DNA from 2 places in the Bariatricus sp. SGI.154 genome. Region 2 is predicted to be linked to the other one. Evidence: predicted binding sites of a transcription regulator. Region 2 holds the regulator's gene; the other holds the start of a gene.
What was found. Region 2 encodes HrcA, which represses chaperone genes, less so after heat shock. Its sites were predicted from a motif close to TGTTAGCACTCNNNNNNNNNGAGTGCTAACA; they were not measured.
Positions count from the first base shown of each region.

Region 1: the regulator HrcA is predicted to act here: its motif matches at 4,717-4,747, upstream of ACQRBN_RS16810 (Hsp20/alpha crystallin family protein).

Region 1 is NZ_JBNPMC010000059.1:5,646-13,916, forward strand. Features, by position in the region: gene ACQRBN_RS16790 (glycoside hydrolase family 3 C-terminal domain-containing protein) at 1-1,228, shown strand, start outside; gene ACQRBN_RS16795 (ATP-binding protein) at 1,295-2,605, opposite strand; gene ACQRBN_RS16800 (LytR/AlgR family response regulator transcription factor) at 2,605-3,318, opposite strand; gene ACQRBN_RS16805 (MerR family transcriptional regulator) at 3,334-4,128, opposite strand; gene ACQRBN_RS16810 (Hsp20/alpha crystallin family protein) at 4,794-5,231, shown strand; gene ACQRBN_RS16815 (co-chaperone GroES) at 5,419-5,703, shown strand; gene groL (chaperonin GroEL) at 5,726-7,342, shown strand; gene ACQRBN_RS16825 (MFS transporter) at 7,354-7,812, shown strand; gene ACQRBN_RS16830 (hypothetical protein) at 7,882-8,016, shown strand; gene ACQRBN_RS16835 (DUF4982 domain-containing protein) at 8,013-8,271, shown strand, end outside.
Region 2 is NZ_JBNPMC010000032.1:17,097-25,367, reverse strand. Features, by position in the region: gene ACQRBN_RS13280 (replication-associated recombination protein A) at 1-16, shown strand, start outside; gene ACQRBN_RS13275 (metal-sensing transcriptional repressor) at 253-594, shown strand; gene ACQRBN_RS13270 (ATP-binding protein) at 964-1,623, opposite strand; gene ACQRBN_RS13265 (Crp/Fnr family transcriptional regulator) at 1,708-2,367, shown strand; gene hrcA (heat-inducible transcriptional repressor HrcA) at 2,580-3,623, shown strand; gene grpE (nucleotide exchange factor GrpE) at 3,674-4,345, shown strand; gene dnaK (molecular chaperone DnaK) at 4,538-6,418, shown strand; gene dnaJ (molecular chaperone DnaJ) at 6,574-7,761, shown strand; gene ACQRBN_RS13240 (hypothetical protein) at 8,137-8,271, shown strand, end outside.

The sequences.
Region 1 (8,271 bases), on a different contig from region 2:
AGCGGATGTTATCCTGTATTTCTTTGGGCTGGATGAATTGAGTGAATCAGAGGGAATGGACAGGAACCATATGCGGATTCCGCAGAATCAGATTGATCTTCTTGAGGCTATCGCTCAGGTCAATGATAATATCGTAGGCATTCTGAGTGCCGGGGCTTCCGTAGAGATGCCATGGCAGTACTGCTGTAAAGCAATCCTTCATGGATATCTGAATGGACAGGCAGGAGCAGGTGCCATATTAGATATTCTGACGGGAAAAGTGAATCCTTCCGGAAGACTTAATGAGACTTATCCAATCCGTTACGAAGATACACCGGCATTTCGTAATTTCCCAAGCATGGAACGTAATGCAGAATATCGGGAAGGTATCTATGTTGGGTACCGGTATTATGATACCAGTCAGGTGCGGGTGCAGTATCCGTTTGGATATGGTTTGTCTTATACAGAGTTTGAATACGCGGATCTTAAGGTGGATAATCAGGGTGTGACGTGTACCTTGACGAATACAGGAATATATGATGGAGCAGAAGTTGTCCAGTTATATGTAGGAATGAAAGATGGCAAGGTCTTCCGCCCGGTCAAAGAACTGAAAGGATTCGCCAAAGTATTTTTAAAAACAGGCGAGAGTCGTGAGGTAAGGATTGTATTCGATGACAAGACCTTCCGTTACTGGAATGTGAAGACTAACCAGTGGGAAGTTGAAGGCGGTAGTTATCAGATTATGATTGGCGCCAGTGTGGCAGATATCCGGCTTCAGGGAAGCATAGAAGTAGAAGGAACAACTGACGAATATCCGTACGAGAAAGAGCAGATGCCATCTTACTACTCTGGCTTGGTACAGCAGGTGGAGAATCAGGAATTCGAGACTCTGCTTGGTCATTCGATTCCTTACGGGAAATGGTCAGGAGACCTGGGACCGAATGATGCGGTCTGCCAGATGTATTATGCGAAAAGTGGATTGGCAAGGTTCATTTATAAACGTCTTGCTATTATGAAGAAAAAGAGTGAAGAGAAGGGCAAGCCGGATCTGAATATCTTATTTATCTATAATATGCCATTCAGGGGAATTGCCAAGATGACAGAAGGGGCAGTGAGTATGCGTATGGTGGATGGGATGGTAGAAGTGGTGAATGGACATTTCCTGAGAGGAATAAAGAAGATTATCGGGGGCTTCTTCTCCAACCGAAAAGCGAATCAGGAATACGAGAAGCGACTGAAATCGTGCTAGAAACTGACTGGAAACAGATGCTCCGGCAAAAGACAAAAGTTCATCTGTCTGATGCCGGAGTATCTGTTATTTTATTGGAATAAGCACTTTTAATGTAAACCAGTGATCCTTCGCCTGGATTGTCATAGACCCACCATATTTTTCAGCAACCTGGCGGATACTCTTGAGTCCGTATCCGTGGCAGAAAGCATCCTTTTTGGTGGTGGAGGGCAGTTTCCCCGGCTGAAGAGTCAGAGAGGTTTCGGTGTAGTTCTCACACTGGATCATCAGCAGTTGGTTCTTCTGATACATGGAAAGTGTAATCAGCCTTTTATCGGATTCTTCGAACTGGGATACGCATTCAATGGCATTGTCTAGTGCATTCCCGAAGATGGAGCAGATATCTTTAACATGCATAAATGAGATCAGTTGTCCGTCTGCCATGCAGGTAAAGCGGATATTGTTCTGGGCACAGTAGATACTCTTGGTTGTCAGCACCACATCCAGAACGCTGTTATTTGTATTGGCAAATGCTTCCTGAGTCCGAATGGCTTCCTCCATTTCCATAAGATACTGCTCCTTTTTCTGGGGATTTTCTTCCGCACGGATTGCAATCATATAATGCTTCAGATCATGGAATTCCTTGCGCAGGAGTTCGGTATTGTCAATGGAGAGTCGGTATTGTTCGTACTGATGCTGGAGCACGAGGTTCATGGCACGGTTTTCATTCTGCATCCGCAATTCTGACCGGAGAGCCTGGAGCGAGAAGAGAACCACAAGTCCGCCAAAATCAACCAATGTCCGTATATAGAGAATAGAACCTGATATGCCGGAAAAAGGTGTGTTTGGCGAGATAAAACTAAGGTTGCTGATTGCAAAAGCACTGAGAGCAATCAGAATGCAGCTTATGAGTTCGCGAGTACTGATTTCCATTGGTTCATCATCGGGAATGGACTTTCGTGCCATCAGGTAATATATCACATCAATCAATATATAGGTGAGCAGCATAGTGACAACGGAGATGGCCTTATTCTCCGTATGAAAATACGAGACACACCACACATAGACCTGCCAGTGAATTGATGCGGTGAATTCGGCAAGAACAAAGGCATGTGCGCAGCAGAATCCCACATCTTTCCAGTTGACATTACAGGTTAGCAGAAGGAATCCATACATCAGAAGAATTGCACAGGTCATGCCGGGAATCCATAAGAAGAGCGGCAATGTGCCGGCAAATCCATGATATAGGATGAATACGATGAGAGCGCCCAGGATGGTGGCTCTGCGTTTCCATCCAGTGATTCTGGGCGGTAGTATGAGAACGGAGAGCAGACAGGCACCCCATTCTGCCAGTGCCGTATAAAAACGAGGGATATCCATGATGATTGTAGTTTCCATTACTGAGTACCTCCGATATAGTTGGTCAGGGCATCCATGAAGACACTCTTCTTTGCTCGGCTTATGGGAAGTTCTTGACCGTTGGAGAGAAGGACGTTATTCTTTATAATCCCGGTCACGTGATGCAAATTAATTAAGTAAGCGTTGTGACATTTACAGAATCCTTTAGAAGAAAGTTCCGTCTCTGTTTTTTTCATGGGTCCGGCTGTAAGAAAGTCTCCTTTTCCGCTGTGCACCATAATATAGTGTCGTTGACTTTCAATATAATAGATATTAGAGGTATCCAGTCTTAAGAATCCGCCGTCTACTTCAATATTAAGATAATTCTTCGTCTGTTTGGCGAGCACGTAAGCAATTGCCTTTTTAAGTATCTGTGAAAATGCGAGATAGGTAACGGGCTTTACAACATAGCCCAGTGCATTGACAAGATATCCCTGGACAGCGAATTCTACAGTAGAAGTTATGAAGATAAATGCCACGTCTTCGTCCAGTTGACGGATCGTTTCCGCAGTCTTCATTCCGTCCAGATGCTTTAACTGGATGTCCATAAGAATGATATCATACTGGGCAGTATAGTCTGTAAGAATATCAAGACCATCATAAAACGCTTGAATCTGGAAAGAGACAGAATAATCTTCTTCATATTTTTTCAGATACTTTTCCAGAGTCTGTACATAAGACTTTTCGTCCTCTACGATTGCGATTCGAATCATGGTACGTCTCCTTTCTTAATGTGGGGACAGAACAGGCACCTGTATCTCAGAATGTCTGCTGTCAAAGTGAAGTTTGTCCAGTATCATATTGGAAATCAGAAGATCTGTTTCTTCTGCCAGAGTAAAATGCTTATCCAGCACTTCCAAAATATCTGTTTCCGGTGTCAGTTTGACTTGTATGCAGGTATAAGTGCACTCTGGAAGACGGATGATCTGTCGGTTATCCTTATCCGGGTGAAGAACCTGAAAGTAAAAAGCGTATGAAATACTATCTTTTCCGTAGTGGATTAAGATTCCGGCAGGGAATACCGGGGACAGTGCATGTTCCTGTGCATGATGGAATAATTGTATGGCCGTCTTTTCTTTTTGCATGATGTCATTCCAGTTTCCACAGAATGGTTCAACGATCAGATAGCGCTCTGGTATCCTGCGCTCATAGATTCCTGTCTGGTCGTGATAGTGCTTATTGACTTCCATGGTGCTTAAGTTGAACTTTGTAAGTTCAAGACCAATCTGCATATCTGCAATCTTTTGTTCCAGAAGTCTCTTTCCATCCTCAAGAATCTTCCGTTCGTTCATGTTGCCCTGGCTGTCCGTGTAGGTGTCCAGTTCTTTTAATGGAATTCCAAGATGGATACACAGAATAATCGTATCCAGAAGCCCTAACTGTTCGGGAAGATAATAGCGATATCCGGTTCTTGGGTCTGTCTTGGCCGGGGTTAAGATTCCCAGTTTTTCATAATAACGTAGGGAATTAACATTGATATTTCTTAATTTGGCGAATTCATTAATCTTAAGGTATTGGCTCATATGTCAAGAACCTCCTGAAATAAGGTATTTTATGCCATGCTTGACCTTATTATTATAACAAGGTTTAAGATAAATGTAAATCTATGTGAAGGAAATGTTGGTGAATTAATATGAATATAAAAACCCGTGAGCAAGAGATGTGGAATGAGATATATGCAGGTGCAAGCCGGTAGATCTTTTTGGATGTGGTATCGGAGATATTCTCTTTCAATATGCGCAGTATAACAAGATTATCTTAGTATAGAAAAAATTCAATAACACTTGACTCTGTTATAATAATAAGGTTTAAGATTGATTTGTGATAAAAAAGACTAAATAAAATAGTACATAAAGGTGGTGTAAGTATGGATCCAAGCGCAAAAATCAAATTACTTGAAGTAAGGCTGAATACTGTTATTGCCAGAGGAAAGGATAACCAAGGTATATGCAGAAGGATACAGCGTGAGATCAGAAATCTTAAAAAACAATTATAATTTGCTGCGCTATCTGGCGGTTAGGAAGGAATCTATGGTCTTTTGATACTGTTCAGATAGTGCAGTTTTTTGATATTAAGAATTGATACTTATCTATTGGAAAAAAGTATTAAAAAATTAGCACTCGACTCTTGACAGTGCTAATTACATGTGTTATAGTACAAATATAACAGATGAAAGGAGAAATGTTTTATGTTGATGCATAGTATTTTTGGAGAGAATTTATTTGATGATTTGATGGATTTTTCATTCCCGAGAACAAGCAGAGTTATGCACGGGAGTAACACTCAGAATGTGATGAGAACAGATGTGAAAGAGACAGACCAGGGATATGAGATTGATATTGATCTGCCAGGATTTAAGAAGGAAGATGTCAAAGTACAATTGAAAGATGGATATCTGGGTATCCAGGCAGTACAGAATGTGAACAATGATCAGAAAGATTCTGATGGAAAATATATCAGAAGAGAGCGTTACTCAGGTTCCGTAAGCAGAAGTTTCTACGTAGGAGATAAAGTAAAAGAAGAAGATGTCCATGCGAAGTTCGAGGACGGAATCTTAAAATTAAGCTTGCCGAAAGAGGAAGCGCGCAGAGTGGAACAGAATAATTACATCGCTATTGAAGGCTGATATTTTACTTAAGGCATTCGGATTACGGGATGCCTGCTGCAGGAGTGTAAGATACACTCCTGCGTCCTCCGAAAACCAGGGGCTATTGTACAGACGGTTAAGACCAGAAGTACAAGGCCCCCTTATTTAATTGAAAAAGATAATTGGTTTACAGATAGAAGATTTTAAAAAGGCAAGGTGGAAGAAGATGAAGATCAGACCATTAGGAGACAGAGTAGTATTGCAGCATAAAGAAGCGGAAGAGACAACAAGATCAGGGATTATCCTTCCTGACAGTGCGAAGGAAAAACCACAGGAAGCAGTTGTAATAGCGGTAGGGTCTGGGAAATATGTCGATGGAAAGACCGTTCCGGCATCTGTGAAAGAAGGAGATAGAGTGATCTGTTCCAAGTATGCAGGTACAGAACTTAAGATTGATGAGGAAGAATTCATAATCGTGTCTGAAGATGACATTATAGCAAAAGTAGAATAGATAAGAAAGAAGGATGAAAGTTATGGCAAAGGCTATTAGTTACGATGTAGATGTGAGAAAAAAGATGGAGACAGGTGTGAATAAACTTGCGAATACGGTTAAGATCACACTGGGACCAAAAGGCAGGAATGTAGTCTTGGATAAGTCATATGGCGCTCCGCTGATTACGAATGATGGTGTGACAATTGCCAAGGAGATTGAGTTGGAAGACCGCTATGAGAATATGGGAGCACAGCTTGTAAAAGAAGCTGCCACAAAGACCAACGATGTTGCCGGAGATGGGACGACAACAGCGACGGTTCTTACACAGGCAATGGTCAGCGAAGGAATGAAGAATATTGCCGCCGGGGCGAATCCGATGGTCATCAGAAGAGGAATGAAAAAAGCGGCAGATGCCGTACAGGAATCCATGATCGGAATGAGTCGTCCGGTAACCGGCAAAGATCATATCGCAAGAGTAGCCGCCGTCTCTTCAGGAAACGATGAAGTGGGTCAGATGATCGCAGATGCTATGGAGAAGGTCGGAGAGAATGGCGTGATCACTATTGAGGAATCCAAGACTATGAATACGGAGATTGAAGTGGTAGAAGGAATGCAGTTCGACAAAGGCTATCTCTCCGGATATATGTGCAATGATAAAGAGAAGATGACAGCGAATATGGAGAAGCCATATATCCTGATCACGGATAAAAAGATATCTAATATTAAGGAGATTCTTCCATTATTGGAGCAGATTATGCAGGCAGGAAGTCGTCTGCTTATTATTGCTGACGATGTGGAAGGAGAAGCGCTTACAACACTGATTGTAAATAAGTTAAGAGGAACGCTGGATGTTGTTGCAGTCAAAGCACCGGGGTATGGAGACAACCGGAAAGCCATGCTGGAAGATATCGCTGTTCTGACAGGCGGCCGGGCAGTATTAGATGATCTGGGAATGCAGTTGAAAGATGTGACTATGGATATGCTGGGAAGTGCAGAAGCCGTAAGAGTGACCAAAGATGATACGGTTATCATCGGTGGTCAGGGGAAAGGCGAAGAGATTACAAAGCGTATAGAAAGTATCCGCAGACGGGCAGCAGAGACGACTTCTGATCTTGATAAAGAAAAATTAGTAGAACGTGTGGCGAAACTTAGCGGCGGCGTGGCAGTCATCAAGATTGGCGCTGCTACAGAGACTGAGATGAAAGAAGCAAAATATCGTCTTGAAGATGCACTGAATGCAACAAGAGCAGCCGTGGAAGAGGGAGTGATTGCCGGCGGCGGATGTGCATATATACATGCGCAGAAGGATCTGGCAGAAGTGATTACTGCTTTGGATGGAGATGAGAAGACAGGTGCACAGATCGTAGAGAAGGCTTTGGAAGCACCGCTTCGTGCAATTGTAGAGAATGCCGGCCTGGAAGGTTCTGTTATTGTGAACAAGGTGAAAGAATCTGAGGCTGGCATAGGATTCGATGTGGCTGCCGAAACATATGCGGACATGGTTGAGATTGGTGTGATCGATCCTGTAAAGGTTACGAGAAGCGCGCTGAGTAATGCGGTCAGTGTAGCATCTACACTTCTTACGACGGAAGCCGCGATTGCAGATATCAAAGAAGCAGCATCCGCCGCAGCAGCGGAAAACCCGGATATGTACTAGAATGTTGTGATATGAAGGGGGACGGTTCAAGGGCTGCCCCTCCTTTTTATGTAGAAGGAGAAGTGATTGAAACGCAGAAACTGGTGGATGAAGGAAAACATAGAGGATTGGTGGTAATAAGCCTTATCGTACTTCTTCTGACAATGGTAAGTTACGCTTTCATGGAGAAAGCAATACATCTTCTGAGTGCAGGGTTCCTTCTGGGGCTTGGATATGGAATATTGCAGCCATTGTTCCAGGCATTTGTGACGGGGACGACTCCGGCACCGCAGCGTGGAACTGCCAATGCAACTTATCTGTTGTCTTATGATATTGGAATCGGAATCGGTTCATTTGTAATGGGAATGTTCCAGGAGAGTATCGGTCTGTCGATGGGATTCGCAGTGACAGCGGTGGCTTACGTGATTGGAGGGATTATCTATGCTGTTTACGTAGACCGGTATTATGAGAAATTATCACGGAATATATGATTTTAAGGGAATGTAGAGTGAAAATCAGGAGGTACATACATATTTGGGTGGTATGGCGGCAGCATTGAGATGAATGGTCCGTGGTTTGATAATTTCCATAAGGAATTCCCGAATCTTCCGGTTGGTGTGAGTGAATATGGATGTGAAGCGCTTAACTGGCACATATCTGATCCGAAAGCAGGAGATTATACTGAAGGAGTTTGAGGCTGCCGGAAGTTGAACTGTTTGTAAATGGAAAAAGTCTGGAAAAACAAGAAAGTAAAGATCATTTCTTTTATTTCCAGGTACCTAATAAAGGTGAAACAATATTAGTTGCTGTTGCGGGCAAATGCAGAGACGGAAGTTATATCCGTAAGGTGGAGAAGTTCAATGAAGCGTATCGCCTGAAAGAAGAAGGGGCTGTTCTGAACTGGTTTGACATTACAGAGCCAGAAGGATATTTCTCTTTGAACGATAAGG
Region 2 (8,271 bases):
TATAAGAAAGAATTAGAAATTGGTAAAGGACTGGTTTTTATGAGAAATACAGAAGATACATATACACACAGGCATGAGGTGGAGCATGAATCTATGCATGCGCATGGCATAGAGCATAAGCATACGCATAGTCATATAGAGGAAATGGAGAGTGATCATGTGCATAGTCATGTAGATGGAATGGAGAGTGAGCATGCACATAGTCATATAGATGGAATGGAGAGTGAGCATGCACATAGTCATATAGATGGAATGGAGAGTAATCATGTGCATAGTCATGTACACGATATGCATAGCCATACTCACGGGCACAGTGATCATAAGCATATTCACAGCCCGGAGGAGAAGAGGGCTGTAATCAATCGGCTGTCGAAAGCGATCGGTCATCTGGAGGCGGTAAAACGTATGGTAGAGAAGGATGCGGACTGCAGCGAGGTGCTGGTACAGCTGGCGGCTGTACGGGCGGCGATCAATAATACGGGCAAGGTGGTGCTTAAGAACCATATGAATCACTGTATTGTTGAGGCTGTGGAGGAGAATGATATGGAGGCGATTGAGAAGTTGAATCAGGCGATTGATAAGTTTATGAAGTAGGGGAATGGATTGAGAGATTGGAGGTTTGAAAGTGTACGGCACGAGGGCGAGTCATAGGGGCTGACAACCGGAACTTTTCGTTAGGAATACGTAACATCAAAATGGACAGTTTTTTCGTAACCGGGCTGATTCATCCCGAAGTCTTGATGACTTCGCGATTCAGCAGCCCTCTCGAATTGGATGTGATATCCAATTCTCGTACGAAATAACTGTCCATTTTGATGTAACGTATTCCAAAACTCAAGTTACGGCCGTCAGCCCCTATGACTCACCCTCGTGCCTGGCGCTTCCAGGGCTCCAGGGAGTTCTCAAGGGGGGAGGGATTCCGGCGAGGATGAGAAGGGCTCCGGGGAGTTCTCGATGGGATGCCTACTCTATGATGTTGCCGTTAATTCCGATTGTAATGACTTGCCAGGGGATGAATTTGCCGCTGGCTTTTAGGGCTTCGGTGGCGGCGTGTTCGATTCCACCACAGCAGGGGACTTCCATGCGGACGATGGTGAGGCTTTTAATGTTGTTATTCTTGATAATCTCGGTTAGTTTTTCTGTGTAATCGCCTTCGTCTAGTTTCGGGCAGCCGATCAGGGTGATTCGGTTTTTGATGAAGCGGTTGTGAAAATCTGCGTAGGCGTAAGCGGTGCAGTCTGCAGCGATTAGCAGGTTGGCATTTTCAAAGTATGGTGCGTTTACTGGCACTAATTTGATCTGCACTGGCCACTGGCTAAGCTGGCTTGATGGAATCTCCGGGAGTGGAGAATTCTCTGGTGCGGAACTATTGTCAGGAATTGCTTTATTTTTTAGATGTTGTTGTACAGCCTCTTCGTCGTAGGCTGCTGCTTCTCTTTCTTCGAATGAGATTGCGTTTGTCGGACATACTGGAAGACAGTTTCCTAATCCGTCGCAATAATCGTCTCGGATTAATCTGGCTTTTCCATCGACCATCTGGATCGCTCCTTCGTGGCAGGCTGCAGCACAGGCTCCGCAGCCGTTGCATTTTTCTTCGTCTATATGAATAATTGTTCTTATCATAATGTACCTCCTTGATTTGATACACATAATTTACTACAATGAGAAAAGAAAATATGTTGTTTTTCCAACAAAGGGAGTGAAAATATGAAAATTAATATAGACATGCTGTCGGCTTCTCCGTTATTTCAAGGAATTAAGGAGGAGGATCTTGAGAATATGCTTTCGTGTCTGGGAGGAACTGTCCGGAATTATGGAAGAAACGAGGTTATCCTGGTGGAAGGAGAGCCAGTTGGAAAGGTTGGAGTAGTTCTTAAGGGATGTGTGCAGGTAATGAATGAGGATGTGTTTGGGAATCGGACGATCCTTGAGCAGGTGGGGCAAGGAGAGTTATTCGGAGCGGCTTATGCCTGTGCAAAGTTTGATAGAAGTCCGGTGAGTGTAGCGGCGGTGGAAGACAGTGCTGTTCTGCAGTTGGATGTAAGGCGGGTATTGACTGTCTGCCCGACTGCCTGTCAGTTTCATCAGGAACTGGTTAGGAATATGGTGCATATCCTAGCGGGGAAGAATGTATTGCTGGGAGAGAAGATCCGGTATCTTTCCAGACGGACCACCAGGGAAAAGCTGATGTCCTATCTGTCAGACCAGTCTAAAAGGGCAGGAAGCAGGCATTTTTGCATTCCATTCGACAGGCAAGGGCTGGCGGATTATCTCTGTGTGGAGAGGAGCGCTATGTCGGCAGAACTTGGGAAACTTAGGAAAGAAGGGGTGGTGGATTATCTCAGAAGTGAATTCTGGCTTAAGTAATTCAGGTGGGTACACCACATTTTTCAGTTAGGTACACCACATTTTTCAATTTGGGACGTAGTAAAAGTGCATTTTACTACATCCCAAACTTATAAAAAATGTATAAAGAGTGTTGACAAAACAAATCAGCAGTGCTAAATTAATAGTCGAAAGGTGTTAGCACTCAAAAACAAAGAGTGCTAATAAAACAAAATCCGAAAGGAGGAAGGCGAATGATATCAGAACATGGCTTGAGTGATCGTAAGTTAAAGATATTGCATGCAATCATTCAGACGTATCTGGAGACAGGCGAGCCGGTCGGGTCCAGAACGATTTCCAAATATACGGATTTAAATTTAAGTTCTGCAACGATCCGCAATGAGATGGCAGACTTGGAAGAACTTGGATATATCATGCAGCCGCATACGTCAGCCGGACGTATTCCTTCGGATAAAGGCTACAGATTATATGTAGATATGCTGATGGATGAGAAGGAGCAGGAATTAAGCGAGATGCAGGAGCAGATGCTTGATAAGGCAGACAAGATGGAACAACTCCTGAAGCAGGCAGCCAAGGTTCTTGCCAATAGTACGAATTATGCGACTATGGTTTCTACACCGATGAATAACGCGAACAAGATTAAATTCATCCAGTTATCCATGGTGGATGCGGAACAGGTGATTGCGGTAATCGTACTTGGCGGCAATGTGATCAAGAATAAGATCATTAATATAGAAGAGCCGCTCAGCAATGAGAATCTGCTGAAATTGAATATGCTCTTGAACACTACATTGAACGGCATGTCGATTGAAGCAATCAATCTTGGGCTGATCGCGAGATTAAAAGAACAGGCCGGGATACACAGCCAAGTGGTTGGCAAGGTATTAGATGCGGTGGCGGATGCCATTCAGGTAGATGAAGATATGCAGATCTACACAAGCGGAGCCACGAACATATTCAAGTATCCGGAACTTAGTGATAAGCAGAGCGCCCAGGAGATTATCAATGCATTTGAAGAGAAGCAGCAGTTGACAGAACTTGTAACCCAGACATTATCTCAGGAAGAGAATACCGGAATTCAGGTGTATATCGGAGATGAGACTCCGGTTCAGACTATGAAAGACTGTAGTGTCGTTACCGCAACTTATGAATTAGGTGACGGCATGAAGGGAACGATAGGTATTATCGGACCGAAGCGAATGGATTATGAGCATGTATTAAAATCTATGAAACGACTCCAGAATGAGTTGGATCAGATGTTTCATAAGAATGAATAAGAAAGGTGGAATAACCCTTGGAGAATCAGCAGGAGAAAAGCCAGGAAGAGATGGTAAAAGAGGCTGTAGAGGAAGCGAAGAAGGCAGCAGAGCAGGCAGAACAAGAAGCGGCAGAAACTTCTGATGACAGCGGTAATACAGCAGAAGCCAGTGAAGAGCCAGAAGAAGAGGCGACAGTTGGCGGAGATGGCGAAGCAGCTGAAGACAGCGAGGAAGAAGAGGCAAAGGACGGCGAAGAAGAACCAAAATCCGGAAAGAAATTATTTGGCAAGAAGAATAAAAAAGATAAAAAAGACGAGAAGATTGAGGAACTGACTGACAGACTCACTCGTCAGATGGCAGAGTTTGATAACTTCCGCAAACGTACGGAGAGGGAGAAGTCCCAGATGTACGAGATAGGAGCGAAAGATATCATAGATAAGATTCTTCCGGTAGTTGACAATTTCGAGCGTGGGCTTGGAGCAGTCAAGGAAGAAGACAAAGAAGATCCCTTCATCCAAGGAATGGAGATGGTGTATAAGCAGTTAATGACAACACTGGAAAGTGTAGGGGTCAAACCTATCGAAGCGGTAGGACAGGAATTCAATCCTGATTTCCACAATGCAGTGATGCACGTGGAAGATGAGAACCTCGGTGAGAATATCGTAGCCGAAGAGTTTCAGAAAGGTTACATGTACCGTGATTCCGTCGTAAGACACAGCATGGTAAAAGTAGCGAACTAAACCTGAACACTTAATGATGCCTGAATACTTAGTGAGGTATTATCGAACTTAGTATGAAGGTAGATACTCTGAACAAAGTGAAGAGTATCTTCACAGAATTTAGTGTGAAGGTTGTTCGAGGAGCGAAGCGAATCGAACTTCATATGACACTTACAATTAATTATTATTTCATAAAAATAGGAGGTCTTTATAATGGGCAAAATTATAGGTATTGACTTAGGAACAACAAACAGTTGTGTGGCTGTTATGGAAGGTGGTCAGCCAACAGTTATCGCGAATACAGAAGGAGCTAGAACAACACCATCTGTTGTAGCGTTTTCAAAGACAGGAGAGCGTCTGGTAGGTGAGCCTGCAAAACGTCAGGCAGTAACCAATGCAGAGAGAACAATCTCTTCTATTAAGAGAGAGATGGGAAGCGATTACAAAGTAACCGTTGATGACAAGAGATATTCTCCACAGGAGATTTCCGCGATGATCCTTCAGAAGTTAAAAGCAGATGCAGAAGGATATCTTGGTGAGAAGGTAACAGAGGCTGTTATCACAGTACCTGCTTACTTTAACGATGCTCAGCGTCAGGCAACCAAGGATGCTGGTAAGATTGCAGGTCTTGATGTAAAGCGTATCATCAACGAGCCTACAGCAGCAGCGCTTGCATATGGTCTTGATAATGAGAAAGAGCAGAAGATCATGGTATACGACTTAGGTGGTGGTACATTCGATGTATCTATCATCGAGATTGGTGACGGCGTTATCGAAGTATTATCTACAGCAGGTAATAACAGACTTGGTGGAGATGACTTCGACCAGAAGATCACAGACTACATGATCGCTGAGTTCAAGAAACAGGAAGGTGTAGACTTATCTACAGATAAGATGGCACTTCAGAGATTAAAAGAAGCAGCAGAGAAGGCTAAGAAAGAACTGTCTTCTGCAACAACAACTAATATCAACCTGCCATTCATTACAGCAACAGCAGAAGGTCCAAAGCATTTCGATATGAATCTGACAAGAGCAAAATTCGATGAATTGACTCACGACTTGGTAGAGAAGACATCTGAGCCAGTAAGAAGAGCGCTTTCTGATGCAGGACTGAATGCTTCTGAACTTGGTCAGGTACTGTTGGTTGGTGGATCTACACGTATCCCGGCTGTGCAGGAAGAAGTAAAACGTCTGACAGGCAAAGAGCCAAGCAAGTCTCTGAATCCGGATGAATGTGTAGCACTTGGTGCTTCTGTTCAGGGTGGTAAACTTGCAGGAGATGCAGGCGCAGGAGACATCCTTCTTCTTGATGTAACTCCACTGTCACTGTCTATCGAGACTATGGGCGGTGTTGCTACAAGACTGATTGAGAGAAATACAACAATTCCTACAAAGAAGAGCCAGATCTTCTCTACAGCAGCTGATAATCAGACAGCCGTAGATATCAACGTAGTACAGGGTGAGAGACAGTTTGCAAGAGATAACAAATCACTTGGACAGTTCAGACTGGATGGAATCGCACCGGCTCCACGTGGAGTACCGCAGATTGAGGTTACATTCGATATCGATGCAAATGGTATCGTTAATGTATCTGCGAAAGACCTTGGAACAGGTAAAGAGCAGCACATTACGATTACTGCAGGATCTAACATGTCTGACGAGGATATCGATAAGGCAGTAAAAGAGGCAGCAGCATTTGAGGCACAGGATAAGAAGCGTAAAGAAGGCATTGATGCTAAGAACGATGCTGATGCAATGTTGTTCCAGACAGAAAAAGCATTGAAAGAAGTTGGAGATAAACTTGATGCAGCAGATAAGGCAGCAGTAGAAGCAGACTGCAAGGCATTAAAAGAGATTCTTGATAAAGTGAATATGGATGACATCTCTGATGCACAGGTTGCAGAGATGAAGGCTGCTAAGGATAAATTAATGGAAAGCGCTCAGAAGGTATTCACGAAGATGTATGAGCAGGCTGGCGCTGCAGCTGGTGCAGGAGCACAGGGTGCAGGACCAGATATGGGAGCAGGCGCAGGACCGGCACCAGACGGATTCCAGGGAGATGACGTTGTAGACGGAGATTATAAAGAAGTCTAATAGCAGGAAGATAATTATTCTGCGGAATTTGGCTGGGGAATCCCCAGCCGCAATCCCGCAGAATTTCCCTGTATATATAGAAGGATTTATTTCCTTATAAAGATATTGTTTCAGGTAAAAAACTTCTATATTATTAGGAAAGAAAGGGATAAACTATGGCAGAATCAAAAAGAGATTATTATGAAGTGCTGGGCGTCAGCAAGGATGCAGACGAAGCGACTTTAAAAAAAGCATATAGACAGGTTGCCAAAAAGTACCATCCTGATATGAATCCTGGAGATGCGGAAGCAGAGAAGAAATTCAAAGAGGCTTCTGAGGCATATGCTGTATTAAGTGATCCGGAGAAACGCCGTCAGTATGATCAGTTCGGTCATGCGGCATTTGATGGGGGCGCCGGTGGTGCAGGTGGCTTCGGCGGATTCGACTTTAGCGGTGCTGATTTTAGCGATATCTTTGGTGATATCTTCGGTGATCTGTTTGGCGGCGGTGGAAGAAGAGGTCGTGCAAGCCAGGGACCGATGAAAGGCATGAATATCCGCAAGAGCGTTAGAATTACATTTGAAGAAGCAGTATTCGGATGTGAGAAGGAACTGGATGTAATCTTGAAAGATCCGTGCCCGAAGTGTAATGGTACAGGAGCAAAGCCGGGAACATCACCAGAGACTTGTCCGAAGTGTGGCGGTAAAGGTCAGGTTGTATATACACAGCAGTCTTTCTTTGGAACAGTTCAGAACGTTCAGACTTGTCCTGACTGCCAGGGAACCGGTAAGATTATCCGTGAAAAATGCCCGGATTGCGGCGGAACAGGTTATGTATCTAATAAAAAGAAGATTGCGGTTTCTATTCCGGCAGGTATTGATAACGGACAGAGTGTCCGTATTCGTGAAAAAGGCGAACCAGGTCTGAATGGAGGTCCAAGAGGAGATTTGCTGGTAGAAGTAGTCGTGTCCAGACATCCGATCTTCCAGCGTCAGGATATGCATATATTCTCTACCGTGCCGATTTCATTTGCCCAGGCAGCGCTTGGTGCAGATATTAGAATCAAAACGGTTGACGGAGAGGTAATCTACACTGTGAAGCCGGGAACCAAGACGGACACTAAGGTGCGTCTGAAAGGCAAGGGAGTTCCGTCTATCAGGAATTCTCAGGTACGTGGCGATCATTATGTGACATTGGTGATCCAGACACCGGAGCACTTGACCCATGAAGCGAAGGAGGCACTTCGCAGGTTCGATGAGTTATCAGGAAACACGCTGAATGCAGCGGGAAGTGACACAGAGCCTAAGGGTGGTAAGAAGAAAAAGGGATTTATGGATAAGATGAAAGAAGCCTTTGATGATTAACAAGGGCATTTCCCGGAAACGGCATGTTTCCGGGTTTTTTTATTTGTGCAATTTGAAATTAATTTTCTGTTGTCCTACTAATTCGAAAAATTGGTTATAATAATCTCATTTGAGTATAGTTACATTATAATATGTAAGGGAGAGAAAGTTGGTTGCCGTTATCCATCTTATTTGGGGGGATTTCAGGGCCAGGTGTGGCTCATGTGAGTTACACCTGGTCCTGCTTATACGTTAGTAAAATCACCAACATTTGGCGATGATGTTGATTGGAACTGGTATTTTGTCGGAGAAGGACAGGAATTTGCCTATGAGTATCGTGCTGTTGAAGTAGACAATCCAGATGACGACAATAAGCCGTCAGGCGATGATAAGCCGGTGGTAGATAATAAGCCATCAGCAGATAAGACAGGCACAACCAAGAAGACTTCAACCGAGAAGTCTAAGTCTGTAAAGACAGGTGATCCGTCTATGGTATGGCCATTTATGCTGGCTGCAGTTTCCTCATTGACA